DNA from 4 places in the Bradyrhizobium sp. 134 genome. Region 3 is predicted to be linked to each of the others. Evidence: predicted binding sites of a transcription regulator. Region 3 holds the regulator's gene; each other region holds the start of a gene.

Region 1 (7,195 bases), on a different contig from region 3:
TACGAACCCTCGCTAGCTCGCGATAGTATTCAACCAGAATGCCAGCCTCACTCGCGTCTCACATGATAGCCCCAACATGAACCGCGATTCGGACCGACGCCCGGCATACCTGCTAAATCGCTTCGAAGTACCGCTGGCGTTCACAGTCGGAGAGTTGATGTTGAACGGCTTCCCACTCCCATTGCCGGGAACGGGAGAACGCTTCAACTTCCGGTACCGCACCACGTAGCCGTTCGCACTTGCCACGAAGCATCAGCTTCCTTCTAGCATTGAGATGCAGGTTTGAGGGCCACCATCTCGCGTCGCTCACAGGCAAATCAGCCGCTCTACTTACGTGTGAGCGGCGTCTTACGATCCGACGGTGAGCCAAACGCATCTGCCGGACGCGCGTTGCTGTGACCCAGACACAGGGAGCTTCACGGCACTCGTCGATGACCGGGCTCGCCTTGCGTGAGCCTCGGATTTGGGACATTCGCACTGTATGTTACTCGTTGGGACGGGCTTCGGGTGCCGAAGTCTGTCACCGCCCATTTCGACACCTTACATCTTGACGTAGGGTGCGATTCAAGCCCCTCAGATAGCTTATCGTGTGAAACTTTTCGGACAATGCGGCTGTGTCGCATGTAATCCGAGGCGCCACCGTATGTGTACGATGTCCAAGATGACTCCTATCAAGCTCCAAAGCCTGTACAATCATCGTAACGGGTGCGCGTGGCGGCGAAGTGGCCGCTAAGAATGTCGGCTTCCTCCACGCGCTCGTTAGCGAAGAAGCGGTAGGCTGCCTTCGTGTTCGCCCAGTCTTGGCACGCGAACGGTATGCTCCCGCCCATGCCATCACCAATTTGCCTTAACAGCTCGCCAAATCGTTGACCAAGACGGGCATCCTTGAAGGCAGTCTTGTCGATCTCGCGCTCAGTCCAGTGTGCGACGGCGCTTTCATCACGATCATCCTGGTGACCATCCGGGCCCGCCGACCGACGAGATATCGCACCGCTCGAACGCATGAAGGCACCTCGCCGTCGCGATTCAGGTGCTCAACAATGAATCACAACCGATTCATCTGATTCAAGATTCTTCGATCGAGCCTCTCGCAAATGAATCAAGCACTTGTGGGTAATTGAAGGCCGGCGGCGGCCGTCTTGTGTAGTTTGAAGTCTAGCTTTGAGGTCACGTAGCGATAGGGCGCCGAATGTCGGTGGCGACGGAGCTGCGACGAGCAGGTTCGCCATTTGCAAGCTGGCGAGACGGTCTGCGGCCTCGCGCGCCGGTACGGGGTGGCTTACAGCCTGCTGTTCACCAGGCGCCGACAAGCGCACCAGGGGCGACCGGGCGGAGATTTCGTGCCAGCTCTTGTTCCTGTCGAGATCCACACCCACGCTGGCTCCGGTATTGATCAGCACGCCGCCACCGGCGTCTTCACAGCTCGCCCATCGCTTCAGCATTTAGTTGAACGGTTGGCCAGGTCATGGTCGCGGGACAGCTCGGCGAGCTGTTCGCGCATATAGAGCTGTCGCGATGCGGGCAGAGGCCCTTTCGCGCAAACCGGGGACATCGGCGCGCTCGCTGTCTGGAGCACGGGCGAGCCGTCCAGCAGCGACTTCGGCGCGCAAACGTGATCTGAAACTGGACGAGGTGCCGAACGATCTGAGCACATTCCTGCGCTAGCTCGCGCAGCCAGTGTTGCCTCGCCTCGAGGTGCTGAGTATCGGATCATCGATCAAGCGGAGCGATACCCCAATTCGCGACCTCTGCGTCAGGTTCTAAACGCATCCCAATCTTAGAACGAAGTCAGCCGACGATTCGCATTTGAACCGGCACCAGATCGGCGGGCCTTTACCAGCTCGAATTTAGGGCAGAGGAATTGAGCGGTTAGGCGAGATTGGGTTGAGACGCAGAGCCGTACGACTCACTCAGAAGAAGGTCGGGTGCTCGGCGGCAAGCCGAGAAAGTGATCTGGGCAGCCCCAACAGAGATCCGCCCGCCCAGCGGATTTTTCCTGCTACAAACACTTGTTCCCCAAAAAATCGGTCCTATTTCAGCTGCGCCTGCGTTGGCACTCGCGGGCCACGATTGCTAGCAATCGGGAAATCTTCAACTGAAGTAAATGCTTAGGAGATCTGCATGGAATTCCGTCCGCTTCACGACCGCGTCGTGGTCAAGCGCATTGACGCAGAAGAAAAGACCGCTGGCGGCATCATCATTCCGGACACTGCCAAGGAAAAGCCTTCGCAAGGTGAAGTCATCGCCGTCGGCCCCGGCGGCCGCGACGAGAGCGGCAAGCTGATCCCGATCGACGTCCTGGTCGGCGACCGCGTCCTGTTCGGCAAGTGGTCCGGCACCGAGGTCAAGATCGACAACGTCGACCTGCTGATCATGAAAGAGAGCGACATCCTGGGCGTTCTCACGGACGCGTCCGCCAAGAAGAAGGCCGCCTAAACCATCTCGCACCGCTCATCCTGAGGAGCCCTGCTGGGCGTCGTAAAGGGTGAGACCAAGTAAAACATTCAGGAAGACCCACATGTCAGCCAAAGAAGTCAAGTTCGGCGTAGACGCCCGCGACCGCATGTTGCGCGGCGTCGAAATTCTCAACAACGCGGTGAAGGTCACGCTCGGTCCGAAGGGCCGCAACGTCGTGCTCGACAAGTCGTTCGGCGCTCCCCGCATCACCAAGGACGGCGTCACCGTCGCCAAGGAGATCGAGCTCGAGGACAAGTTCGAGAACATGGGCGCGCAGATGGTGCGCGAAGTCGCCTCCAAGTCCGCCGATGCGGCCGGCGACGGCACCACCACCGCAACCGTGCTCGCGGCTGCGATCGTTCGTGAAGGCGCCAAGTCGGTTGCCGCCGGCATGAACCCGATGGACCTGAAGCGTGGTATCGACCTCGCGGTCGAAGCCGTCGTTGCGGACCTCGTCAAGAACTCCAAGAAGGTCACCTCGAACGACGAGATCGCCCAGGTCGGCACCATCTCGGCCAACGGTGACGCGGAGATCGGCAAGTTCCTCGCCGACGCCATGAAGAAGGTCGGCAACGAGGGTGTCATCACCGTCGAGGAAGCCAAGTCGCTCGAGACTGAGCTCGACGTCGTCGAGGGCATGCAGTTCGACCGCGGCTACATCTCGCCCTACTTCGTCACCAACGCCGAGAAGATGCGCGTCGAGATGGACGACGCCTACATCCTCATCAACGAGAAGAAGCTCTCCTCGTTGAACGAGCTGCTGCCGCTGCTCGAGGCCGTGGTGCAGACCGGCAAGCCGCTGATCATCGTCGCCGAGGACGTCGAAGGCGAGGCGCTTGCCACCCTGGTCGTGAACCGTCTGCGCGGTGGTCTGAAGGTTGCGGCCGTCAAGGCTCCGGGCTTCGGCGATCGCCGCAAGGCCATGCTGCAGGACATCGCGATCCTGACCGGTGGCCAGGCCATCTCGGAAGATCTCGGCATCAAGCTCGAGAACGTCACGCTTAACATGCTCGGTCGCGCCAAGAAGGTGATGATCGACAAGGAGAACACCACGATCGTCAACGGCGCCGGCAAGAAGGCCGACATCGAGGCGCGCGTGGCTCAGATCAAGGCGCAGATCGAGGAAACCACCTCGGACTACGACCGTGAGAAGCTCCAGGAGCGTCTTGCCAAGCTCGCAGGCGGCGTCGCGGTGATCCGCGTCGGCGGCGCGACCGAGGTCGAGGTGAAGGAGCGCAAGGATCGCGTTGATGACGCGATGCATGCGACCCGCGCGGCGGTCGAGGAAGGCATCGTCCCGGGCGGCGGCGTCGCCCTGCTCCGTGCCTCCGAGCAGCTCAAGGGTCTGCGCACCAAGAACGACGACCAGAAGACCGGCGTCGAGATCGTGCGCAAGGCGCTCTCCGCGCCCGCCCGCCAGATCGCGATCAACGCTGGTGAAGACGGCTCGGTGATCGTCGGCAAGGTCCTGGAGAAGGAGCAATACGCCTACGGCTTCGACTCGCAGACGGGCGAGTATGGCAACCTGGTCAGCAAGGGCATCATCGACCCGACCAAGGTGGTCCGCACCGCGATTCAGAACGCTGCATCCGTGGCGGCCCTGCTGATCACTACCGAGGCCATGGTCGCCGAGCTGCCGAAGAAGAACACCGGCGCGCCCGCGATGCCTCCGGGCGGCGGCATGGGCGGCATGGGCGGCATGGACTTCTGATCCAACTCTCTTAAAAATGCGATCCCCGGCAGAAAAATGCCGGGGGTCATTTTTGGCTCGCGGCTTTTTCAGTTCGTTGTTCTGATCTCGCGCTATGCGCTCCGCTATTTGCACTGGCGACCTTAACGAACTCACTCGTCAACCGCACTCAATCCACAAGCCGCCTGGATGCATAGGTGTATTCGAGAGCCAGCCGGCGCGCGTATCCCGTGAGATTGGCGGCCGCGCTATGCCCGCCGTCGATATTTTCATACCAGTAATGGGGCCGGCCGAGCGCAGCAAGCCTGGCGGCTGCCTTGCGGCCGTGGGCCGGATGCACGCGGTCGTCCTTGTTGGAAGTGAGAATGAACGGGACCGGGTAGCTCTTGCCCAGGACAAGCTTCTGACAGGGTGAGTAGGTCTCGATCCAGCCGCGCGGCTCGGGATGGCGGGATCGCCGTATTCGCCGATGTAGGAGGAGCCTGCGCCAACTTGGTGAACCGAAACATGTCGAACAGCGCCACCTGCACGATCGCTGCGTTGAAGCGGTCCCGGCGCTGAGTAATCGCGGTGCCCACCAGCAGATCTCCCTGGCTGCCGCCGACCACGCCCATCGGCGCGGAGAGGTGACTTTCCGACGGATTAGGTCCTCCGCAAAGGCGATGAATCATCCATGCCCGCTGCTTCGTTGCCGCTTGGGCCGCCTCGTGCCATCGCGGCCCAAACTGGCCGCCGCCCGGCAGGTTCGCGACGACATATGCACTGCCCTGCTCGGGCCAGAGCCGGCCCGTCGCTCCGGCAAAGGATGGCAGGAGGAGGCGAGGACTCCGCCATAACCATTGAGAAGAGTTCGGATCTCCGCTCCGAACCTCGCGTTCTTCGGACGTACCAGAAAGTAGGTGCGGGTCCTGGCCGCGCTAGCTGTCAAGCCTGGTACGCGCCCAGATGCCGCGCATGTGATTCTTGTCCTGATATTGCTGCGATCCCCCCGTTCCAACGAAACATACGAAATCCGGTCTTTGGCCTGAAGCATGCTGAGCGCCTCCTCAAAGAAGCGGCGATTGCAGGGATCTGATTGGAGCACGCCGAGCGTCTTGTCATTCTCGGCGCGGGCCCAAGCCAGTGCGCGCGGCTCTTCGATTTCCTGGAGCCAAAGGAAGAGCCGCAGGGGCCGACTTCTGGAGAACCGCCGTGGAGGACAGACACGTCAGCGAGAGCAACACGGCGGCAAGGAGCGAGTGTTTCATGGGAGTGATCCTGGACTGGGTGGGCCGCCCGGCTCGCGCGACCGAGCTGGGCCGAAAGCAGACAGAAGAGGTACATTCGGTCTCGACAGCGGACATGCGTGGACCGTGCCCACCGTTCCAAACGAAGCAAGCAGGGCGCCGCCTGAAAATTGGAGCTCCTCCAGTCGCCCGGTCGCGCCCGTTGGCTCAAACCTGACAATGTGGTGTTAGCTTCAAGTATTGTGATGCGCTTTACGCTTCTCACCGATGGAACAGAGGTGCCCTGCGCTGGCGTTTCACAGATCGGTCCGTAATCGCCCTAGAAGCATTATGGCGCGCCTGGCTTGCAACGGCACGTGCTCAAGGAAGGCTCTCGCGCGGAGAATTTGCCGCGGCTTGGTGCAGCGAGCGCGAGCACATGTCAGCACGGCGCGTCATCATGCGGAGGGTCAGTGACGAGCCCGCCGAAACGGCAGGTCGTTCTCGCAATTCGCAGGCATTGCACGAAGTGACTCGCACTCCGCGGGATCGACCATAATTATTTGCAAGCGCAACGCACCCTTAGGCGCACATACCCAATCACCTGCGCAGGTTCCTCGGGTGAGAACAAGAACTGGCTTCACGGAATCAAGCACAGGCTCTCGGCTTTCGTCAAAACCGTCATGGCAACGTCTCTTGATTGTTCATTAAGAGCCGCCACCAATGGTAGTTCGCTACTCACCGACCTGCGAAATCGAGGCGGCGACCCAGGGAGAGGTTGGTCTTACCGGCTGGCAACGACGGCCGTGATTTCCCGAGTCTCTGGTGGTCCGATGCTGACAGGGTGCCAAGGTCAACAAGCGTGCATAATCAAAGGTCTCGAGCATGGCGCGATTCGCCTTTCGACACGCGCTTGATCTTGGCACCGCTGCGTTGGCGCACGAAACGACTTCGTTTGCGCCGGCTACCGCCGAAGGCAGGTGTTCGGCACCTGAATTAATTCGGCGGACCGCCAACCGTGCACAGTCTTACATACGAGTTTGTGACGTTAGATTCCCTTCGAAGCACTTGAGAACGGTTTGGGCACATGCTTGCATGCCATCGAGCAACTTGACTTCTTCGCGCCTGCTCCGTGGAGGAAGAAGAGAATATGCTGTGCAATGGCAGACGCCCGCCACTCCTAGTGTCCTTACTGTTGCCCGTTAGCGTCAGCACGATGGTCAAGGCCGAAGAGCCCTCACCGAAGTACGCTGAGGTGCTCAGTGCCTTGCAGACCGGCAATACTCCGAACGTCATACTGGACCTAAACCGCTGCACCGCGGGACGGCGCGCAGTTCGTCTAGAAATTGGAATGAGGCTTGAGCCGTTCTTAGCTGCGTCGCAATGTGATAGGCATCCCATTGGGCACGCGCCGATGACAACTTCGGTCGGGCTACATTACCTGAGGAGCACTAGCGACCAGGATGCCCAGTTCGTTCGTGCTCACCGTGCGTGCGCACATGGGGATCCCGGCGCTAAGGCCGTTCGCGCGGCTCCGCGTTCACTCCACTCCTCCCAATCTAGTGAAGCGCATGCCGCCCGAAGAACGGCTGTTTGGGAGGCGGTGACGTTGTCTCGAAATCCTGATCAGGCCGCCGTAATGACACTTTAGAACTCCTTCTCGGAGCCATTTTGGATAACGCCCATCGCGCTGTCATCAAGCGAAGCGAGAGGCGCTAAGGCGAACACATCTGTGCAACTGAGTTGGTGCACCTCCATAGGCAAGGCGCTGGGTAGCGCTGGTTCCGCAGCGAGGCCAAGCCCGAAGCCACGGGACGGCGTAGAGCAGCACTCGAAGAGGGGA
Region 2 (7,195 bases), on a different contig from region 3:
AGGCATCGCCGGACCGGCGCCGCCCTTCTTGGGCAGCTCGGCGACCATGGCTTCCGTGGTGATCAGGAGAGCCGCAACCGAGGCCGCGTTCTGGATCGCCGCGCGAACCACCTTGGTCGGGTCGATGATGCCCTTCTTGACGAGATCGCCGTATTCGCCGGTCTGCGAGTCGAAGCCGTAAGCGTATGACTTGTTCTCGAGGATCTTGCCGACGATCACGGAGCCGTCTTCACCGGCGTTGATCGCGATCTGCCGAGCCGGCGCGGAGAGCGCCTTGCGCACGATCTCGACGCCGGTCTTCTGGTCGTCGTTCTTGGTGCGCAGGCCCTTGAGCTGCTCGGAGGCACGGAGCAGGGCGACGCCGCCGCCCGGGACGATGCCTTCCTCGACCGCGGCGCGGGTCGCATGCATCGCGTCATCGACGCGATCCTTGCGCTCCTTCACCTCGACCTCGGTCGCGCCGCCGACGCGGATCACCGCGACGCCGCCCGCGAGCTTGGCAAGACGCTCCTGGAGCTTCTCACGGTCGTAGTCCGAGGTGGTTTCCTCGATCTGCGCCTTGATCTGGGACACGCGCGCCTCGATGTCGGCCTTCTTGCCGGCGCCATTGACGATCGTGGTGTTCTCCTTGTCGATCATCACCTTCTTGGCGCGACCGAGCATGGCGAGCGTGACGTTCTCCATCTTGATGCCGAGATCTTCAGAGATCGCCTGACCACCGGTCAGAACCGCGATGTCCTGCAGCATGGCCTTGCGGCGATCGCCGAAGCCCGGAGCCTTGACGGCCGCGACCTTCAGACCACCGCGCAGACGGTTCACGACAAGCGTGGCCAAAGCCTCGCCTTCGACGTCTTCGGCGACGATGACCAGCGGCTTGCCGGTCTGCACCACGGCTTCGAGCAGCGGCAGCAGTTCGTTCAGGTTGGAGAGCTTCTTCTCGTTGATCAGGATGTAGGCGTCGTCGAATTCAACGCGCATCTTGTCGGCGTTGGTGACGAAGTAGGGCGAGATGTAGCCACGGTCGAACTGCATGCCTTCGACGACGTCGAGTTCGGTCTCGAGCGACTTGGCTTCCTCGACCGTGATGACGCCCTCGTTGCCGACCTTCTTCATGGCGTCGGAGAGGAACTTGCCGATTTCGGCGTCGCCGTTGGCGGAGATGGTGCCGACCTGGGCGATTTCCTCGTTCGAGGTGACCTTCTTGGAGTTCTTGACGAGGTCGGCGACCACGGCTTCCACCGCCATGTCGATACCGCGCTTGAGGTCCATCGGGTTCATGCCGGCGGCAACCGACTTGGCGCCTTCGCGCACGATCGCCTGGGCCAGCACGGTGGCGGTGGTGGTGCCGTCGCCGGCCGCGTCAGCGGACTTGGAGGCGACTTCGCGCACCATTTGCGCGCCCATGTTCTCGAACTTGTCGTCGAGCTCGATCTCCTTGGCGACGGTGACGCCGTCCTTGGTGATGCGGGGAGCGCCGAACGACTTGTCGAGCACGACGTTGCGGCCCTTGGGGCCGAGAGTGACCTTCACCGCGTTGGCGAGGATGTCGACGCCGCGAAGCATCTTGTCGCGTGCATCGACGCCGAATTTGACTTCTTTAGCTGCCATCTGAATTTTTCCTTGAGAGGTTTAGCTGGGGGAGAGAGGGGCTCTTAGGCCGCCTTCTTCTTGGAAGCGGGGACGTCGAGGACGCCCATGATGTCGCTTTCCTTCATGATCAGCAGATCGACGTTGTCGATCTTGACCTCAGTGCCAGACCACTTGCCGAACAGCACGCGGTCGCCGACCTTCAGGTCGATCGGGATCAGCTTGCCTGCTTCGTCGCGGCCACCCGGGCCCACGGCGACGATCTCGCCCTGCGAGGGCTTTTCCTTGGCCGTGTCGGGAATGATGATGCCGCCAGCGGTCTTCTCTTCTGCGTCGATGCGCTTGACCACGACGCGGTCGTGAAGCGGACGGAATTTCATGCAGTTCTCCTAAGCTTTTGCACAAGTTGGGAATTTTGGGTTGTTAGCAGTCTGCGCCCGCGAGTGCTAGCACAGGCACAGCTGAGATAGGGCAGGATTTTGGCGGGAGCAAGGGCTTGTAGCAGAAAAATAGCACTCGGAAGCGCCGCCTGCCAAAATCTCTTTCCATCGTTAATCGCGCTCCGCGCCCGTATTAGCACGGAGCCGCATCTGCTGCTAACGCATTGAATTTCAACAGCTTGTTAAACTTTTGGGCTTGAGATGGATTGTCAGTTTGCGTCACATTTCACTCATGTGAGCGCATCTCCACCGGGTGGCTCGTAGGGCGCGTACCGGAAAGCCATCCCTTGAATATGCGCTCCTGCAAAGGAGGTTGGCATGGTCTCGCGAGTTGGGGTTGTTTCCGACGACTTCCGGAAACAGGTGCTGGGTTACGGGCTGACGACGGCAGAAATTCTCTACCGGATGCCGGATCATCGCTCGCTGCTCCAGACCTATGTCTGGCAGAACTACGACATGTTTCCGAAATTTCCGGCGCTGACGGATTTCCTGGCGTTCTGGCAGAAGAAGCTCGACGGTCCGCTGTTCTCGGTCACGGTCGCGCATTCCAAGCTGATCAAGCCGGCCGAGCTGCGCGCGGTCGACGGCATATTCCGGCTGCATTGAAGGCGAGCGTGGTGCTGTAGGGTGGGTTACGCTGACGCTAACCCATCCTACGATTTCGCATTCCGTGCTAACCTCTCCCCTATAACAACAGGGGAGACCGCCATGGCCAAGAAAGCAAAATCGCGTAGCGCGTCGCAGGCGGCGGTGAAGAAGCGAAGCGGGGCCAAACCCGCCGCACGATCGACGGCCCGCAAGGCGGTGAAGGCGAAAGCCCCCACGACAACGGCAAAGCCATCCATCAAGAAACCGGCGCGGCCCAAGCAGCGCATCGCGATCAGCCATCACCGTGAGGAGGACTTCAAGGCCGACGGTCTGCGCACCTACGCGAAGTATCGCGATCTCGGCATCGCCGCTGCGAGTCACGGGCTGGCGCAAGCGCACGTGATCCGGCTGCACGGCCCCTGCAACCCGGACGAGGTGTCGAAGCTGCACTTCCACGACGTCGAATTCCAGATGGTCTACGTGCTCAAGGGCTGGGTAAAGACCTATATGGACGGAGAGGGCGAGACGCTGATGAAAGAAGGCAGCGCCTGGACCCAGCCGCCGAAGATCAAGCACATGATCCTGGACTATTCGGACGACGTCGAACTGCTGGAGGTGATCCTGCCGGCCGAGTTCAGGACGGTGGAGTTGAAGGCGTAGGTGAAGCGGAGATCAGCCGCCGTCGTTGCAATAGCGTTTCCACATCGCGCGATAGGCATCGTCAACCGCTTGCGCGTATGAGACGGGATTGCCGGCGGCCGCAGCCCTGATCTGTCCGGGCAGTTCGCGGCGCAACTTATCGAGGTCGCCGATCTGCGCCCCACGGCTCGCTGCGATCTCGACATAGGCCTCATCGCTTTCCGCGACCCAGTCCGGCAGGCCCAGCGCGGCGAGGATGGAGCCGGCAGCACGGCTCGGCAGACTGTGACCGAGCTTCGCCACTACCGGCACGCCCATCTGCAAGGCTTCCCACGTGCTGACGCCGCCATTCTGCGGGAATGGGTCGAGGCCAATATCGACGCGATTGAACGCTGCCAGATGTTCGTCTCGCGACGTGGCTCCGAGCAGGTCGACGCGTTCGGACGGCAACCGGCAAGCTGCAAACCGCGCCAGCAGATTGTCGCGGACCAGCTGAGCGTCCAGCGCAGTATCCTTGATCAGCAGTCGCGAACCCGGCACCCGCTCAAGAATCCTGGACCAGACGTCCACCGCCTCGTTCGAAATCTTGCTGATGCGGTTGAAGACACCGAATGTGATGAAGCCGTTCGCGATCGCCGGCGTCGGCGCCCGCGCAATCCCGGCCGGCAGCGGCGCCAGCGTCACAAAGCACGGCAGGTCAACGACGGTCTCCGCAAACAGATGCCGAACCGCGGCAGGAATCGCGACCGGGTCCGAGAATAGATAATCGATCGTTGGCAGCCCGGTGCCGGTGCCGTGGCCCCAGCCATGCACTTGAACTGGTGCCGGCTTGCGCGCAAACACACCGAGGCGGTTTCCGCTGGTATGGCCGGACAGATCGATCAGGATATCGACACCATCGGCGCGGATCTGGGCGGCGAGGCGATCGTCGGACCATTGCGAGGCGTCGCGCCAGCGATCGGCGATCCCCTGAAATTCGCGGGTCGTCGCATCCGTTTTCGGTGAACAAGCGTAGCACACGATCTCGAACTGTGCCCGATCATGGTGCTGCAGGACCGGCTTGAAAATGAACGCCGCCGAATGTGCGTGAAAATCCGACGAGACATAACCCAGCACCAGACGGCGATCCGGATCGCGGCTGTTGTCATGTGGTCCCGCCGCTGCTGAGGCGATCTTCGCACCGATCTGCTCCCACCATACACGTCGCGCTTGCTGATGCTGCGCAACGCTGGCGTCGGCCATAAAATCGAGGGTGAATATCTTGCTGGAGATCGTGCTCTGATCGGGCTCGATGTCGAGAGCTCTGTCGAAACTGGCGAGGGCTTCGTCGACCCGGCCAAGTGCCGCGAGACATTGGCCGAGCAGGCTGTGGGCCTGAGAGAAGCCGGGATCGGCCGCGAGAGCCTTCTCGCAATCGGACAATGCTTCGGCAACTTGCCGGGTCAGGAGCAAGATGCTGGCCCGCCAGAGCCATCCATTCGCGTCGTCAGGTGCCAGGGCGATTGCGCGATTGCAATCCGCCATGGCTTCGCCGAATCGCTGAAGCTCCCGCAAGGCAACGGCGCGGCTCGACAGCGCCGAGGCATAGTCAGGCTTGATCGATAACGCGCGGTTTAAGCTTGCGACAGCCTCGTCATAGGCGCGCAGACGGCAGAGCGCCCAACCCCGGCCGTTATGGGCTTCGGAAAGTTTTCCGTCGATTGCGAGCGCCTTGTCGTAGCTCTCGAGCGCTTCCTGGTAAAGTTCAAGGGCCGCGCTCGCGTTACCGAGATTGGACAGGGCCAAGGCGTAGTTGGGCCGGAGGGCGAGGGCTTTTCGATAGCTCTCGCGGGCCTCATTGTGACGTTTTAGCCCGTTGAGCGCGACACCCAGGCTCATATGAGCTTCGGCAGATCGCGGATCCACGGCCACCGCTCGGCTCAGCAGAACTTGCGCTTGCTGATAGTTTTTGGCTTCAGCCTCCAAAGCGCCCAGCAAATGCAGCGCGATGAATTGGTTGGGTGCGAGCTCCAGGAGTTCGCGATAGGCCGTCTTTGCCTCGCGCAGAAGTCCCGCTTTGTGCAGCTGGAGGGCGCGCGCGAGCAACGGCCCTACGTCGGCTTTTTGTCGTTTCTGAAGCCGGGAATTTTGAAATGCACGCTGGCCGACGCTGTCGCTCATGAATCAATTCCACCCGAATCTCCTGAGGAGATTAACATGGAAGGATTGTCGCGATTGCGCTGCGCTCCATCGGAGCTACGAGGGCGCCAGCCTCGCACAAGCCTCGCCGCGGATCGACCCGCTACCGCTCGAGATAGCCCAATTCCGTGCTCATGACCTTGCGAGCATATTCGCTGAAGGCATCGATCAACCGGGCGCGAGCGGCATAAGGTGGATAGAGCAGTGCGATCGTAACGGGGACCGCCGGGTTGAAGGGGCGCGTGGTCAGAGCCGCGCCAGAGCTTTCGTCATGCGCGGCAATCGGGTTGATAATGCTGATGCCAAGGCCCGCCGCGACCAGGGCGCAGACCGATGCGCCCAGATCGGTCTCCGCAACAATGCGGCGCGTGACGCCCGCCTGCGCGAAGATCGTATCGATGCGATCGTAGAGTGGACTCCCCGTGGCGAAGGAAATGAAGGCCTCGTCGGCGAAATCGGCAGGGCGCAGCGTCTTCTTCTGTGCAAGACGATGCGTCTTCGGCATGATCGCGACGCAACGCGTCTTGAGCACCGGCTCGACATGCACCCCCGCAACCTCGCCGTAGAGCATTGCCAATCCGGTGTCGCAAAGCCCGGAACTGACCCAGTCGTGCACGGCGCTCGCCGTGCCGGATCGGATCGAGATCATCACATGCGGATAGTCCACCTTGAAGCGTGCCGCGATGCGTGTCAGCAGGCCGCCGGCCAGGCGCGGCATCGCCGCAACACTTAACCGACCCATACCGAACGAGCGGATGCTGGCTGCGCTGGCCTCCAGTCCCGCCAGGCCGATGAAAGTCTTCTCGACCTCCTGGAAAAAGCGCGATCCGTCCACGGTGGGACGGAGGCGGCCGCCGCTGCGGTCGAACAGCGGGAACTGCGTGATCGCCTCCAGCTGTCCGATCAGGCGGCTGATCTGGGGTTGCGAGGTATGCATGCGCTGAGCCGCCTGCGTCATCGATCCCGTCGCGAAGACCGCCCGAAAAGCCTCCACATGCTTCAGGCCCATCCGTCTGCTGGCCATATCAAATCCGTATAGGAGAGTATGAAACTGGAATTTCATCAGATCGGGCTTTTGGACGATAGTCCAGAGCACGGAGCTGTTTGCACGGAGCTGTCCTGGGTTTGCTCACCCACCGTGGACGGCGTCACCGGCATTCGCAACAAGAGAGGGACATATGAAAGCGACGATGATCAAGGCACTGGCCGCGGCGACCGTCGCTGGTGTTCTTCTTTCCAGCGAGGCCATGGCCCAGGGTGCGGGCAGGCTGGACAAGATCCGTGAGAGCGGCTCGATCACATTGGGGTACCCCGAGACCTCGGTGCCCTTCGCCTATCTCGACGGCAACCAGAAGCCGATCGGTTACACCGTGGAAATCTGTGAACAGGTGGTGCAGGCGATCAAGACGGCCCTCAAGCTTCCCAAGCTCGAGGTTCGCTACAACCCCATAACCTCGGCGACACGTATTCAGCTGCTCGCCAACGGCACGATCGATCTCGAATGCGGCAACACGACCAATAATGTCGAGCGGCATAAACTCGTTGCCTTTGCTCCCACCACCTTCGTTGCGCAGGTCGTCCTCGTCGCGCGCAAGGATGGCGGGGTCGATGTCAACGACCCGGCTTCGTTTCGCGGCAAGGCCATCGCCGCCCAAGCCGGCGGCCAGACTTTCAAGGTGATTACGCTGATCAACGCCAAGAACAATCTCAGCATCACGGTGGTGCCGGCCAAGGACACCGCCGAGACCTTCTTGTTGGTATCG
Region 3 (7,195 bases):
CGCGAGACGCAATTCATCGGCCCACATCGCGGGCGTCTGGTCGGGACGGGCATAGATCAGGTCGAACGAATAACGATCGAACGAGCGGCGCGCGATGGCGACCGCGTCGAGTGCCTCGCGCGCGCTGTGCATGCGACCCAGCGCCTTCAGCGAGGCATCGTCGAGCGCCTGCACGCCGAGCGAGACGCGATTGACGCCGGCGGCGCGATAGCCCGCGAAGCGCGTAGCCTCGACACTGGTCGGGTTTGCCTCCAGCGTGACTTCGACGTCTTTCGCCACAATCCAGTGCTTGCCGATGGCATCGAGCACAGCGCCGACGGTTGCAGGCTGCATCAGCGAGGGTGTACCGCCGCCGAGAAAGATCGCGGTGACTTCGCGTCCGGGCACGCGCTCGGCGGTCGCAGCGATCTCGCGCGCGAAAGCCGACGCGAAGCGCGGCTCGTCGATCGCGGTGTGGCGGACATGGCTGTTGAAGTCGCAATAGGGGCACTTCGACAGGCAGAACGGCCAGTGCACGTAGACGCCGAAGGCTTCGGATTCTTGTTTTGACGCGTTTTCCTGGCGCGAACCGGTATCCACTTCGCTCGAAAACGCTCTAGCGCGGCTCAAGGCAGATCTCCGCCAGTTTCACGAAGGCGCGGGCGCGATGCGACAGGCCAAGACCGAGCGGCGGCAGGCCGTGCTTCTCGATGCTCTCCATCTCGCCGAAGGTACGGCTATGGCCGTCGGGCAAAAACATCGGGTCGTAGCCGAAGCCGGCGGTGCCGCGCGGCGGCCACACCAGCGTGCCGTCGACGCGCGCCTCGACCTCTTCGAGGTGATCGTCGGGCCATGCAACGCAGAGCGCGGACACGAAGTGCGCCTTGCGCTTGGCGGGCGTGGTCGCGCCGCGCTCCTGCAACAGCCGTTCGATCTGCGCCATCGCCGCGGCAAAATCCTTGTTCGGACCGGCCCAGCGCGCCGAGTAGATGCCGGGCGCGCCATCGAGTGCGTCGACCACGATGCCGGAATCATCGGCGAAAGACGGCAGCTTGGTCGCCTGCGCTGCCGCAATCGCCTTGATCGCGGCATTGCTGCGGAAATCGTTTCCGGTCTCTTCAGGCTCGGGAAGGCCGAGCTCGCCGGCCGACACCGCCTCGATGCCGTAAGGCGCGAGCAGCTCCTTCATCTCGGCGAGCTTGCCGGGATTATGGGTCGCGATGACCAGCTTTCCGGTGATTCGGCGATGCATCGGGCTATTGACTACGCTACCGCCAGTTTCTGCAAGTCCACGAGGCGCGCGACGCCCTTGCGCGCCAGCGCCATCAACGCCAGGAACTCGGCTTCCGTGAACGGCTCGCGTTCCGCGGTGCCCTGAACTTCGATGATGCGGCCATCGCCCGTCATGACGAAGTTGGCGTCGGTGTCGGCTTCGGAGTCCTCGGCATAGTCGAGGTCGAGCACGGGCGTGCCCTTGTAGATGCCGCAGGAGATCGCGGCGACGTTGTCGCGCAACACATTGGCCTTGACCATGTTGCGCGCCTTCATCCAGGTGATGCAATCGGCGAGCGCGACCCAGGCGCCGGTGATCGAGGCCGTGCGGGTGCCGCCGTCGGCCTGGAGCACGTCGCAATCGACCGTGATCTGGCGCTCACCGAGCGCTTCGAGATTGATGATGGTGCGAAGCGAGCGGCCGATCAGGCGCTGAATTTCGACGGTGCGGCCGCTCTGCTTTCCTGCGGAGGCCTCGCGGCGGGTGCGTTCCGAGGTCGCGCGCGGCAGCATGCCGTATTCGGCGGTGACCCAGCCACGGCCCTGGCCCTTCAGCCATGGCGGCAGGCGGTCTTCCAGCGTGGCGGTGACCAGCACGTGGGTGTCGCCGAATTTCACCAGGCACGAGCCTTCCGCATATTTGACCACGCCGCGCTCCAGCGTCACGGGGCGCAATTCGTCGGGCGCACGGCGGCTTGGCCGCATGGGAAATCCTCCAAAACTCTCGGAAAAGGGCTGTTGGCGGTGCTTGTAGGGGGGGTGAGGGTGGGCGGCAAGGGGGAAGATCGAGGCCTTATTCACCCCCGATTTTCAATCCGCGAACGCCACGCTTGTCAGAAGCCCCCGGGATAGACAAATTACCTGTATCTGAGAGGAGTTACGGTCTGTGGCCCATCACGATCCGATCCATCTGATCGCGCCGCGCGCGGGCCTCGCCCAGCTCAACGAGCGTTCCCGCGACATCTTTCGTCAAATCGTCGAAAGCTACCTCGCGACCGGGGAGCCGGTGGGCTCGCGCAATATTTCGCGGCTGATCGCAATGCCGCTGTCGCCCGCCTCGGTCCGCAACGTCATGGCGGATCTGGAACAGCTCGGCCTGATCTACGCCCCGCACACCTCCGCCGGGCGGCTGCCGACGGAACTCGGCCTGCGCTTCTTCGTCGATGCCCTGATGCAGGTCGGCGACCTCAATGACAGTGAACGGCAGGCGATCCAGAGCCAGTTGACCTCCGTGGGCCACGCGCAATCGGTGGAGGCTGCGCTCGAGGAGGCATTGACGCGGCTCTCCGGCCTGACCCGCGCTGCCGCGGTCGTGCTGACGCCGAAATCCAATGCGCGGCTGAAACATATCGAATTCGTCCGCTTGGAACCGGAAAAGGCATTGGTGATCCTGGTCGGCGAGGACGGGCAGGTCGAAAACCGCGTTTTGACGCTGCCGCCGGGAGTTCCATCCTCGGCGTTGACCGAAGCCGGCAACTTCCTCAATGCGCGGATCCGGGGCCGGACCCTGGCCGAGGCGCGGCTGGAGCTCGAGACCGCGCTCGGAGAGGCGCGCACCGAGCTCGATCAGCTGACGCATAAGGTGATCTCGGCCGGGATTGCCAGCTGGTCGGGCGGCGAGAACGAGGATCGGCAGCTCATCGTCCGCGGCCACGCCAATCTGCTCGAGGATTTGCATGCGCTGGAGGATCTCGAGCGCGTTCGCCTGCTGTTCGACGATCTCGAGACCAAGCGCGGGGTCATCGACCTGCTCGGGCGGGCCGAGACTGCGGAAGGCGTGCGGATCTTCATCGGCAGTGAGAACAAGCTGTTCTCGCTGTCGGGCTCGTCCACCATCATCTCGCCCTATCGGGACGCTGCCGGCCATATCGTCGGCGTTTTGGGTGTGATCGGGCCGACGCGGCTGAATTATGCCCGCGTGATCCCGACCGTGGACTACGCTGCCCGCATCGTCAGCCGGCTCCTGGGGGGCTGACCGGCGTCTCCCCCGATCACGGGCGCTTGATTTTCGGCGCCCGAAGCACGATATGCGGGCCAGAAACCCCCTGAGACGAATGCGAAAAGAGAGCCGATGACCGATCGAGACCGGCAACCCGAAGACACGAGTGCTGCGGCCGGCGAGCCCGTGGTGTCAAAACCCTACATCATGCCCGACGATCCCGAGCCGGGCTCGGTCGAGCTTCTGCAGAAGGAAGTCGCCGAGGCGCGCGACCGCATGCTGCGGACGCTGGCCGAGATGGAGAATCTGCGCAAGCGCACTGCCAAGGAGGTCGCGGACTCCAAGCTCTACGGCGTCACGGGCTTTGCCCGCGACGTGCTCGACATCGCCGACAACCTCCAGCGCGCGCTCGATGCCGTTCCGGCCGAGGCCCGTGCGGCGGCCGATGCAGGCCTCGCCTCGCTGATCGAGGGCGTCGAGCTGACCGAGCGCTCGCTGCTCAGCGCGCTGGAAAAACACGGCGTGAAGAAGTTCGACCCCCTTGGCCAGAAGTTCGACCCGAACTTCCAGCAGGCGATGTTCGAGGTGCCCGATGCATCGGTGCCCGCGGGCACCGTCGTGCAGGTCATGCAGGCCGGCTACACCATCGGCGAGCGCGTGCTGCGTCCTGCCTTGGTCGGTGTCGCCAAGGGCGGCGCCAAGGCCGCGCCCGCCAACAGCAACGAGCCGAACGGCGCGGCGAACTGATCGATCCTCATGCTGAGGAGGCGCGCTAAGAAGCGCGCTCCTCAGGATGAGGGTCTTGCAGTTCGGTCGCGCCTCTTACGCGCTCGCCGCGATATCCGCGGACTGAATCCGCTTCACGCCGGCCTTGGCCATATCGGCCCAGGCTTTTGCGAGCGAACCCTGATTGTCGATGCCGCGGCAGGCGTCTTCCACCACATAGACCTCGAAGCCCGCCTTGCGCGCGTCGAGCGCGGTCCAGGCCACGCAGAAATCCGTCGCCAGCCCCGCGACGAAGACGCGCTTGATCTTGCGCCCCTTCAGATAGCCGGCAAGGCCGGTCGAGGTCTTGCCATCGGCTTCGAGGAAGGCCGAATAGCTGTCGACGTCCTTGTGAAAACCCTTGCGGATGATGAGCTCGGCGTGCGGGATCGCAAGGTCTTTCGACAGCGCGGCGCCGTCGGTGCCCTGCACGCAATGGTCGGGCCACAGCACCTGCTTGCCGTAGGGAAGATCGACGGTCTCGAACGGCTTCTTGCCGGCGTGGACTGATGCGAAGGAAACATGGCCTTGCGTGTGCCAGTCTTGCGTCATCACCACGTTCGAAAACGCTTTCGAGATCTTGTTGATGACCGGCACCACCTGCTCGCCTTCCTTCACGGCAAGGCTGCCGCCGGGCAGGAAGCAATTCTGCACGTCGATCACGAGCAGCGCGGATGCATCGTCCGGCTTGATCGATGTGGCCGCCAGAATCGCGGTTGGCGCGAGCGCCACGAGCGCGCTCGTCCCGAGCGCCGCCAAGACTTGTCGCCGATCCAGCATCATTCGCCTCCCACCAGGATGAACTCAACGGAAGGGGAGCCTAGTTCCGTTCGTATGCGAACAGAAGCCCGAAAATGCAGCCGGCTTTGGTGAGTCGTTGGGCTGCTGACCGGATACCTTCGCCGGGACGACGATGAGTGTCGGGCTAGCCCTTCGGCTGGATGCCGTCGCGGACCGCGCGGAAGCGGGTGAAGGCGGCCGGCCATTGCTCGCGCGGGGCGCTGGCGATGATGCGCAGCGAGGCGCCGCCGCTGCTGAAGCGGATCCACTGCACCACAGTCACCGGCGTCTTGTCCTTGCCGCTGACGCCGTCGATCCGGGTCTCGAAACCCTGCTGGCCGCTGATGCGGATCGGCTCGGACATGGTGACGCGCGACTCGCGCACGCCGGGAATCTGGAGCGCCGCCTCCTGGGCGAAGCGGGCGCGGTCGTCGGCGGCTTGCGGGGTGGCGCCAATCACGCCGAGGATGATGAACGGCTTCGATTCATAGCCGGAGCTCTCGTCGCCGTCGGCCAGGATGATGCTCGAGCCCGGCGCCAGCGTGCGAACGTCTTTGAAGTCGGCGAGATCGGTGATCTTGAACGGCATCAGCGCGATCTGCTCTTCGGCCGAGACCTGCTTGCGAGTGACGACGCTCGCAAACATCTGCCGCACCGCCTCGTCGGTGTAGATCTTGATCGCATTCTCCGGGATCTGCACCGCGACATAGCCGGAGAAGCCGGCGCCCGGCACGATCATCGAATAGCGCCGCACCGGGGTCTCGCCGGCCTTGCCGCTCTCGGTCGTGAAATAGGCAAGACCCGCGGGCGTCTCGATCTTGTCCTGCTTGACGCCGTTGGCTCCGGCTGGATTGGAGTTGAAGGCGCTCACGACCTCGCCATAGGCCGCCGGCGGCAGTTCTGTGATCAGCACCTTGACGTTGCCGTCCTCGCTCTCGAAGCCGGGAAAGGTCTTGGCCGTGTTGAGACCGACCAATGGCACCATGCCGAGGCGCAAGCCGGGTGGGAAAACGGCGTCGGCAGCCAGAGCCGGAAGCGCAGAGGCAACGAGGAGGGCGAGCGCAGCAAGGGGGCGGATCAGCTTCATGGGCACTCTGATTGGTTCACATTGAGGCCGTTCGATGGTCGGCCACCGGGCCGCTTTGTCGCGCGACCCAACCCGATGACGAGCCCGCTCGGCCGCCCGCCTTTTAGCGGGTTTGGTCTTGCCGCAACAGGGCAGGGCGGAACGCGGTAGCGGATGCCGGCCGATCGCGGGACCTGTTAATAATTCCTCACCCGCAAGGCGGGTTCAGCCCGGATATGATCTTCCAAAACCCAATGTTTTCACGGCCGAAACTTGCGTTCGGTCCTTGCGGGCCCCTCCCCCCCTCCTATATGAGCGTCAACCATCGCAATATCGCGAATGTTTGATCTTAGGGGGTTTCGGTTCGGGTGCCTTCTGGGCCCAGCCAACCTGCCGCAAAAACAAGGATACAGGACCATGGGAAAGGTCATCGGGATCGACCTCGGCACCACGAATTCGTGCGTCGCCGTAATGGATGGCAAGAACGCCAAAGTCATCGAGAATTCCGAAGGCATGCGCACGACGCCTTCGATCGTCGCCGTGACGGACGACGGTGAGCGCCTCGTCGGCCAGCCTGCCAAGCGCCAGGCCGTCACCAATCCAGAGCGTACGTTCTTCGCAGTGAAGCGCCTGATCGGCCGCCGCTACGACGACCCGATGGTCGAGAAGGACAAGAAGCTCGTTCCGTACAAGATCGTGAAGGCTTCCAACGGCGACGCCTGGGTCGAGGCCGACGGCCAGACCTACTCGCCCTCGCAGGTCTCGGCGTTCATCTTGCAGAAGATGAAGGAGACCGCGGAAGCCCATCTGGGCCAGAAGGTCGACCAGGCCGTCATCACCGTGCCCGCCTACTTCAACGACGCCCAGCGCCAGGCGACCAAGGACGCCGGCAAGATCGCGGGCCTTGAAGTGCTGCGCATCATCAACGAGCCGACCGCGGCCGCGCTCGCCTATGGCCTCGACAAGACCAAGACCGGCACGATCGCCGTGTACGATCTCGGCGGCGGCACGTTCGATATCTCGATTCTCGAAATCGGCGACGGCGTGTTCGAGGTGAAGTCGACCAACGGCGACACCTTCCTCGGCGGCGAAGACTTCGACATGCGCCTGGTCGGCTATCTGGCCGACGAATTCCAGAAGGAGCAGGGCATCAACCTGCGCAACGACAAGCTCGCGTTGCAGCGCCTGAAGGAAGCTGCTGAAAAGGCCAAGATTGAGCTGTCGTCGACGACGCAGACCGAGATCAACCTCCCCTTCATCACCGCGGACCAGACCGGCCCGAAGCATCTGACGATGAAGCTCACCCGCGCCAAGTTCGAGGCGCTGGTCGATGACCTCGTCCAGAAGACCGTCGAGCCCTGCCGCAAGGCGCTGAAGGATGCCGGCCTCACCGC
Region 4 (7,195 bases), on a different contig from region 3:
ATGCCCTGGGCGACCGCAGCGCTGGTGGAAGTCCCTGGAGCGGCAGCGATCAGTCCGGCGGCTCGCTCGCGCGTGATGCCGGCCTCGACGACATCGGCTCGAACCGCGGTGATGCGTCCCGGCAGGGCTTCGCCGACCACGCTTCGAACGACGACCAGAACTACAACGATCAGAACGACAATGACGGCGGCAATGTCGACCTCGCCGACGACAGCGATTTCGGCGGCGGAGATGATGGCGGCAGCGATTACGCCTGACGCTTTTTATCCTTGCTCCAAACGAGAACGGCCGCCGATGAGGCGGCCGTTTTGGTGCCGAGCGCTATGCGCCTACATCACGACGACCTTGGTGCCGACATTGACGCGGCCGTAGAGATCGATGACGTCCTCGTTGCGCATGCGGATGCAGCCCGAGGAGACGTTGGTGCCGATGGTCCAGGGTTCGTTGGAGCCGTGGATACGGTAAAGCGTCGAGCCGAGATACATCGCGCGCGCGCCGAGCGGATTTTCCGGGCCGCCTTCCATGTGCCTGGGCAGATCGGGGCGGCGCGCGATCATTTCCGCCGGCGGCGTCCAGGCCGGCCATTCGCGCTTGGCCGTGATCGACTTCACGCCGGACCAGGTGAAGCCGGGACGGCCGACGCCGATGCCGTAGCGCATCGCCCGGCCGTTGCCCTCGACAAGATAGAGGAATTTGTTCGGCGTATCGACCACAATCGTGCCGGCGCCTTCATTGCCGCTATAGTCAACGAGTTGTTTCTCGAATCTCGGGTCGAACTGACGCTGCCGCGGATCGACCGCCTCCTGCTGAAGACCTGCGCCCTGCGTCTGCGGCTCACCCATCGGCGGCAGGCGGCGCTGGTCATAATAACCAGGCTGCTGCTGATACATCGGCTGCTGCGGAGCGTAGGCCGGACCGCGACCGGGCCCGTCACCGAACATGAACTCGATGAAGCCGCCGCCCATGTTCGCATTGGAGGCGACACGCACCGGCGCAGGCGGCACTTGCGGCTGATAGAGCACCGCGGGCGGATCGTTCGGCACGCTATTGTCGAAGGCGCTGGCGCTGTTGGCGCCGGCAATGAAGGTGCAAGCGCTGCCAAGCAGCGCGACAGACATTTTCTTGAACATCGACGTACTCTGTACTGTTTCGTCTAGATCACATGCGTCGTGGCAAGCTGACCGCTGATCCGCACCCGCGACGTGGTCAATAAAGAGCAAAAGCCGTTTTGTTTGGTAAACGGAAACGCCATTTCGATTCACCACGTCGTCGGCAGCGGTGCAATTTGGCGATCAGCGTTTATTTTCGATGAACGCCTTGCACGCATGGTTAATCGCCCGTTTGCAAGCCGTCGCGCACAACCGAGACGACAGTTCCGGCTGTGAACTTCGTGTTAAATCGCTTCTGCCTACAAAGACGCGTGAGTGAGGTGGGGGGAGTTCTTGATGGCTATTCACCGCAAACGTTTTCGTGTCGAGGAGGCTATTGTCGGCGAGATGCCCAGCCCCGAAATGATTGAGGAGGCTGCGCCGATGCATAGCGAGATCATGGCCGAGTTGCGTGCGATCCGTGCACAGATGGCGAAGGGCACCGCGCCCTTGTCCGGCAGCGCCGCCATGGCGGCGATCGACGCCTCCACTGCCCACGAGCTCTCCGAAGCCCGTACCATGCTCGATACTTACCGGGCGCAGATCGAGCAGTGCGAGAAGCTGAAGGTCGAGCTCGACCTCATCCACGACGCCATCGACCGCACCAAGCGCGAGATCGCGACACTGCACGGCAAGAGCTTCGACGGCGGCGAAATGGCCAAGGTCAATGGCGAGCTCGGCGCGGTCGTCGGCGGCACCGAACAGGCGACCCAGCAGATCCTCGAAGCCGCCGAGTCGATCGACCAGGCGGCCAGCGCGATGGCCAAGGTGCAATCGGCCGATCAGCAGAAGCGGCTGGCCGACGATATCCAGGAACGCGTCATCTCGATTTTCGAAGCCTGCAACTTCCAGGACCTGACCGGCCAGCGCATCAGCAAGGTCATGAGCACGATGAAGTTCATCGAGCAGCACATCAATTCCATGATGGAGATCTGGGGCGGCGTCGACGCGATCAAGTCCCACGTCGTGCCGCAGGTCGACACCCGCAGCGATGACGACAAGCTTCTCAACGGCCCGAAACTCGCCGGCGACGTCGGTCACGCCTCGCAGGACGACATCGACGCGCTGTTCGACTGAGCGGACGCGACACTCCGGAAAAACAAAACGCCGGCGCAAGCCGGCGTTTTTTTTGTTTTGGACGTCATTGCGAGCGAAGCGAAGCAATCCAGACTGTGTCCGCGGAGGCAGCCTGGTTGCTTCGTCGCTTCGCTCCTCGCAATGACGAGTGGCTAGGCCGGCGCCGCGACTACGCCCTCGGCGCGCAGCGGACGTAGACCATGTTGCCGTAGCGGGTGGCGGCGTCCTTGTCGATGAAGCGGGTGATGAGGACGCGGCCGTCGAAGGAGACGATCTCGCGGTCCTGCTCGCCGGGCGTCGGACCCGCCGGCCCGATATAGTTCTTGCCGCTCGGCGAACCCTTCAGCCGCAGCTCCTGCGGTGTTGCCTGGTCCGCCAGATGCATGATCACGCCGCCGGAGGAGCCGGCGGTGATCACATAAGGATTTTTGCATTGGGCCCGGGCGGCAGCCTCGGTGCGGGCGCGGTCGGCCGGGTTCTGGAACGAGGCGAGGCCCCAGCGCCCGACGATCTCGTCGGCGCGGATCGACGCGGGCATTTCCGGACCGGTGCCGGGCTCGGCCTCGGGGGGCGGTGAGGACGAAGAAAAGGACGGCAGGCTCATGCCGCCGCCGCAGGCGCCAAGCAGCAGCGCCAGGCAAGAAGCCGCCGCCAGATTGGCGACCGTGCGCGCGTGAGCTGAACTGATCATGGCATTCCCCCGGACAAAACCATGGCCGCACCCCTTCCGCAGCCAAGCGCAAAACCGCTGCCGGAGCAATGACGTCCTTTAATACGCCGGCGCCCCGAACAAGTTTCCAATGTCACCATCCTATATCCGTCTCACCAATCGCTTAACCACCTTTGCTTGACAGGATCGCGGCCAAGCCATATTCCCGGACGCACCATTAGCACTCTGAAAGATGGATTGCTAACGCGCGCCGATCGATCCTCGGGAAGGGTGGACGGCAGCGCCGCCCGCCCACTTTCACTCCTTCCGAAACGAGCCTCCAAAGGGAAACGTCATGACTAAATCCAAATTTCGTCCGCTGCATGACCGTGTCGTGGTCAAACGTATCGACGCCGAGTCAAAGACCAAGGGCGGCATCATCATTCCGGACACGGCCAAGGAAAAGCCGTCCCAGGGCGAAGTCGTCGCCGTCGGCCCCGGTGGCCGCGACGAGGCCGGCAAGCTGATCCCGATCGACCTCAAGGTCGGCGACCGTGTGCTGTTTGGCAAGTGGTCGGGCACCGAGGTCAAGATCGACAACGATGAGCTCCTGATCATGAAGGAGTCGGACATCATGGGCGTGATGGCCTAAGGCCAGACGCCTGAACGGCCGCTGAATGCATGCCCGGGTCACTCGATCCGGGCATGCATCATTCCGCCGGGTTCGATCGCGGCCCCGGAATGAGGCGGCCCAATAAGCAAGACACATCACGAAACAAGAGGAATTGCAGACCATGGCTGCCAAAGACGTCAAGTTTTCCGGAGACGCGCGCGATCGCATGCTGCGCGGCGTCGACATTCTCGCCAACGCCGTCAAGGTGACGCTCGGCCCGAAGGGCCGCAACGTGCTCATCGAGAAGTCGTTCGGCGCGCCCCGCATCACCAAGGACGGCGTCACCGTTGCCAAGGAGATCGAGCTCGAGGACAAGTTCGAGAACATGGGCGCCCAGATGGTGCGTGAGGTCGCCTCCAAGACCAACGACCTCGCCGGCGACGGCACCACCACCGCGACCGTGCTGGCCCAGTCCATCGTGCGCGAAGGCGCCAAGTCGGTTGCCGCCGGCATGAACCCGATGGACCTCAAGCGCGGCATCGACATCGCGGTCGCCGCCGTCGTCAAGGACATCGAGAAGCGCGCCAAGCCGGTCGCCGCCTCCTCCGAGGTCGCCCAGGTCGGCACCATCTCGGCCAACGGCGATGCCGCCATCGGCAAGATGATCGCGCAGGCGATGCAGAAGGTCGGCAACGAGGGCGTCATCACCGTCGAGGAGAACAAGTCGCTCGACACCGAGGTGGACATCGTCGAGGGCATGAAGTTCGACCGCGGCTATCTGTCACCCTACTTCGTCACCAACCCCGAGAAGATGACCGCCGAGCTCGAGGATGCCTACATCCTCCTGCACGAGAAGAAGCTGTCCGGCCTGCAGGCCATGCTGCCGGTGCTGGAAGCCGTGGTGCAGTCTGGCAAGCCGCTCGTCATCATCGCCGAGGACGTCGAGGGCGAGGCTCTGGCTACCCTGGTCGTCAACCGCCTCCGTGGCGGCCTGAAGGTCGCCGCCGTCAAGGCGCCGGGCTTCGGCGACCGACGCAAGGCCATGCTCGAGGACCTCGCGATCCTCACCGGTGGCCAGCTGATCTCCGAAGACCTCGGCATGAAGCTCGAAAACGTCACGGTGAAGATGCTTGGGCGCGCGGGCAAGGTGGTGATCGACAAGGAGAACACCACGATCGTCAAGGGCGCCGGCAAGAAGCCGGAGATCGAGGCCCGCGTCGGCCAGATCAAGGCCCAGATCGAGGAAACCACCTCGGATTACGACCGTGAGAAGCTCCAGGAGCGCCTCGCCAAGCTCGCAGGCGGCGTCGCGGTGATCCGCGTCGGCGGTGCCACCGAGATCGAGGTCAAGGAGAAGAAGGACCGCGTCGAGGACGCGCTCAACGCCACCCGCGCCGCGGTGCAGGAGGGCATCGTTCCCGGCGGCGGCGTCGCGCTGCTCCGCGCCAAGAAGGCGGTTGGCCGTCTCACCAACGCCAATGCCGACGTCCAGGCCGGCATCAACATCGTGCTGAAGGCGCTGGAAGCCCCGATCCGCCAGATCTCCGAGAACGCGGGCGTGGAAGGCTCGATCGTCGTCGGCAAGATCCTGGAGAACAAGTCCGAGACCTTCGGCTTCGACGCCCAGACCGAGGAGTATGTCGACATGGTCGAGAAGGGCATCATCGACCCCGCCAAGGTGGTGCGCACCGCGCTCCAGGACGCCGCCTCGATCGCCGGCCTGCTGGTGACCACCGAGGCCATGGTCGCCGAGTCGCCGAAGAAGGACGCCGCGCCCGGCATGCCGGCCGGTGGCGGCATGGGCGGCTTCTAAGACCGATCCTTAGCCCACAGTGTTGCGAAGGCCGCCTCCGGGCGGCCTTCTTTTTTGGCAATCATGGCCCGTGCTTTCCAATTCAACCGGCGGCCAAAACCCACTACGGTGACGCCCGATTCGAATTGTTTGGGCCTGATCTCAACGGAAAACCGCTTCACACTTTCCGGATCATGCCCCATTGCCCCGGGGATTTCGTCGATGCGCGCGCTTGTGTTTTGCTCCACGGCCGTTCTGGCGGCTCTGCTTGCAGGTTCGCCTGAGGTCGCCTCCGCCCAAATGAAGCTGGCGCCCAAGGCTACGGCGCCCGGCGGCGTCGAGACGCGCTATTTCACCTCGATCGACGGGTTGATGGACGGCAATGCCGATGTGATCCTGAAGGAGACACGCCAGGGCAAGACCGTCACCGCAGCCGTGCTCGACGTCTGCTATCCCGTCGCGAAGAATTCCGACCGCAAGGACCGCTTCGTCGTCAATCTCCAGGTCGTGGGCCAGAACCTGGCGGGTACGACGCAGAGCCTCGGCGCGAAGGCGCCGGTCACCGTCAAGCTGCTGCGCAAACAGGCCGGAGACACGTTCGAATTCCGCGGCCAGATCAGCATTGGCCAGGCCGTGACCGAGGTCACCTCGCCCGACAATTCCGATCTCAGCGAGAAGGAATTCCTCGACAACCAAACCTCCGACGACGGCATCACGCCGCAGCCGAAGGATTTCACCGACGTCTCGCCGGAAGCGATCGCGGTCAAGGTCAAGCTGGATGCCGCGACCGAGTTCCTGAAGAGCCTGAAGGGCCAGGACGTCGAGGTGACGCTGGCGAGCCTCACCGTCGGCTGCGACGCGTTGCGCGCGGGCGAGCAGACCATCAACATGTCGGTCGATCCGGAGCGCGCCGGTGCGCTGCTGGCAAAATTCAAGGCGACGCCCGGCGTCACCGCCGCGGGCTGGACCGCGGGCATGACCGAGATGGATCGCACCATCCGCATTCCCGCCGCCGACTGGCGCGAGGGCGACAAGATCAACCGCGACAAGCTCGCGGCCGCGGTGGCTGGCGTGCTGAGCAGGACGCTCGCGGCAAAGCCGGTCTCGCAAAGCTTCAACCCGGCGACCGGCAAGCTCAAGCTGGTGTTCAAGCGGCCGAACCAGGACTTTCCCGCGCTCGAGCTCACCGACACGATCGAGGTTGCGGGTCTCGTCTCGCCCGACAAGCCGGGCACGACCGACAAGCTCATGCTCTGGGTCGGGAGTCCCGCGACCACGACCACCGACGAGAGCAGCGGCGCCAAGCTCAATCTCTCGGACGAAGCGACCGCCGACGAGGAAGGCGATCAGCCCGACGACAACGGTTCGGTCGAGGCGCTCGCCAAGGAGCTGAAGGGCCAGCGCTGGGACGCCGACAAGTCGGTGTGGAAGTAGACGCAAACACCCCCTGTCAGTCATCGCCCGCGAAGGCGGGCGATCCAGTACTCCGAGACGGCCGTGGTTGAATCGATAGGCCGCGGCGTACTGGATTCCCCGCTTTCGCGGGGAATGACAGCGGTGGCTAATTTCCGTTGACGCGAAAACGCAGCGGCTTGGGGCCGACGAGCGTCAGCACGTCGCCCTGGCGCTTCCAGGTCTCGACGCTGCCGAGGGCTGCAACGAGATCGTCGTCGGCCTGGGCCCTTGCGGGCGGGCAGGAGCGGTCCTGGATCTGGCCGGGGACGAAGATCACGGTATTGCCGGCGACCGAGAACTGGCCCTTGCCGCCCTTGCACCAGAGCTCCAGCACGACCTCACCATTGTCGCCGATCTCGATGTTCGGAATCCGCTTCGAGCCCGGCTGCGGCAGCGCCTCCAGCGTCATCTCGGTGCCGAACGGAAAACCGTCCTCCGCACGCGCGAGCGTGGACATCGCG

The links. The regulator HrcA, encoded in region 3, represses chaperone genes, less so after heat shock. The targets are predictions, from matches to a motif close to GTTAGCACTCNCNNNNNGNGAGTGCTAAC.
Region 1: IVA75_RS04910 (co-chaperone GroES) is a predicted target of HrcA. The motif match lies at 2,050-2,078, and genes of this name have one in related genera.
Region 2: IVA75_RS02115 (co-chaperone GroES) is a predicted target of HrcA. The motif match lies at 2,010-2,038, and genes of this name have one in related genera.
Region 4: IVA75_RS29415 (co-chaperone GroES) is a predicted target of HrcA. The motif match lies at 3,112-3,140, and genes of this name have one in related genera.

The regions. Positions count from the first base shown of each region.
Region 1 covers NZ_JADPKX010000009.1:57,098-64,292, forward strand. Annotated here, with positions in the region: gene IVA75_RS40250 (transposase DNA-binding-containing protein) at 672-1,004, opposite strand; gene IVA75_RS04910 (co-chaperone GroES) at 2,122-2,436, shown strand; gene groL (chaperonin GroEL) at 2,519-4,168, shown strand; gene IVA75_RS40290 (prolyl oligopeptidase family serine peptidase) at 4,317-4,733, opposite strand; partial or broken gene IVA75_RS40295 (hypothetical protein) at 4,693-4,818, opposite strand.
Region 2 covers NZ_JADPKX010000006.1:271,593-278,787, forward strand. Annotated here, with positions in the region: gene groL (chaperonin GroEL) at 1-1,608, opposite strand, end outside; gene IVA75_RS02115 (co-chaperone GroES) at 1,653-1,967, opposite strand; gene IVA75_RS02120 (usg protein) at 2,346-2,633, shown strand; gene IVA75_RS02125 (cupin domain-containing protein) at 2,736-3,275, shown strand; gene IVA75_RS02130 (tetratricopeptide repeat protein) at 3,288-5,414, opposite strand; gene IVA75_RS02135 (LysR substrate-binding domain-containing protein) at 5,536-6,495, opposite strand; gene IVA75_RS02140 (amino acid ABC transporter substrate-binding protein) at 6,611-7,195, shown strand, end outside.
Region 3 covers NZ_JADPKX010000034.1:366,327-373,521, forward strand. Annotated here, with positions in the region: gene hemW (radical SAM family heme chaperone HemW) at 1-579, opposite strand, end outside; gene rdgB (RdgB/HAM1 family non-canonical purine NTP pyrophosphatase) at 596-1,231, opposite strand; gene rph (ribonuclease PH) at 1,243-1,956, opposite strand; gene hrcA (heat-inducible transcriptional repressor HrcA) at 2,138-3,226, shown strand; gene grpE (nucleotide exchange factor GrpE) at 3,323-3,937, shown strand; gene pncA (bifunctional nicotinamidase/pyrazinamidase) at 4,013-4,735, opposite strand; gene IVA75_RS11455 (hypothetical protein) at 4,881-5,822, opposite strand; gene dnaK (molecular chaperone DnaK) at 6,219-7,195, shown strand, end outside.
Region 4 covers NZ_JADPKX010000073.1:298,026-305,220, forward strand. Annotated here, with positions in the region: gene IVA75_RS29395 (DUF2076 domain-containing protein) at 1-257, shown strand, start outside; gene IVA75_RS29400 (L,D-transpeptidase) at 330-1,130, opposite strand; gene IVA75_RS29405 (protein phosphatase CheZ) at 1,446-2,225, shown strand; gene IVA75_RS29410 (hypothetical protein) at 2,395-2,916, opposite strand; gene IVA75_RS29415 (co-chaperone GroES) at 3,230-3,526, shown strand; gene groL (chaperonin GroEL) at 3,669-5,300, shown strand; gene IVA75_RS29425 (hypothetical protein) at 5,502-6,713, shown strand; gene IVA75_RS29430 (META domain-containing protein) at 6,841-7,195, opposite strand, start outside.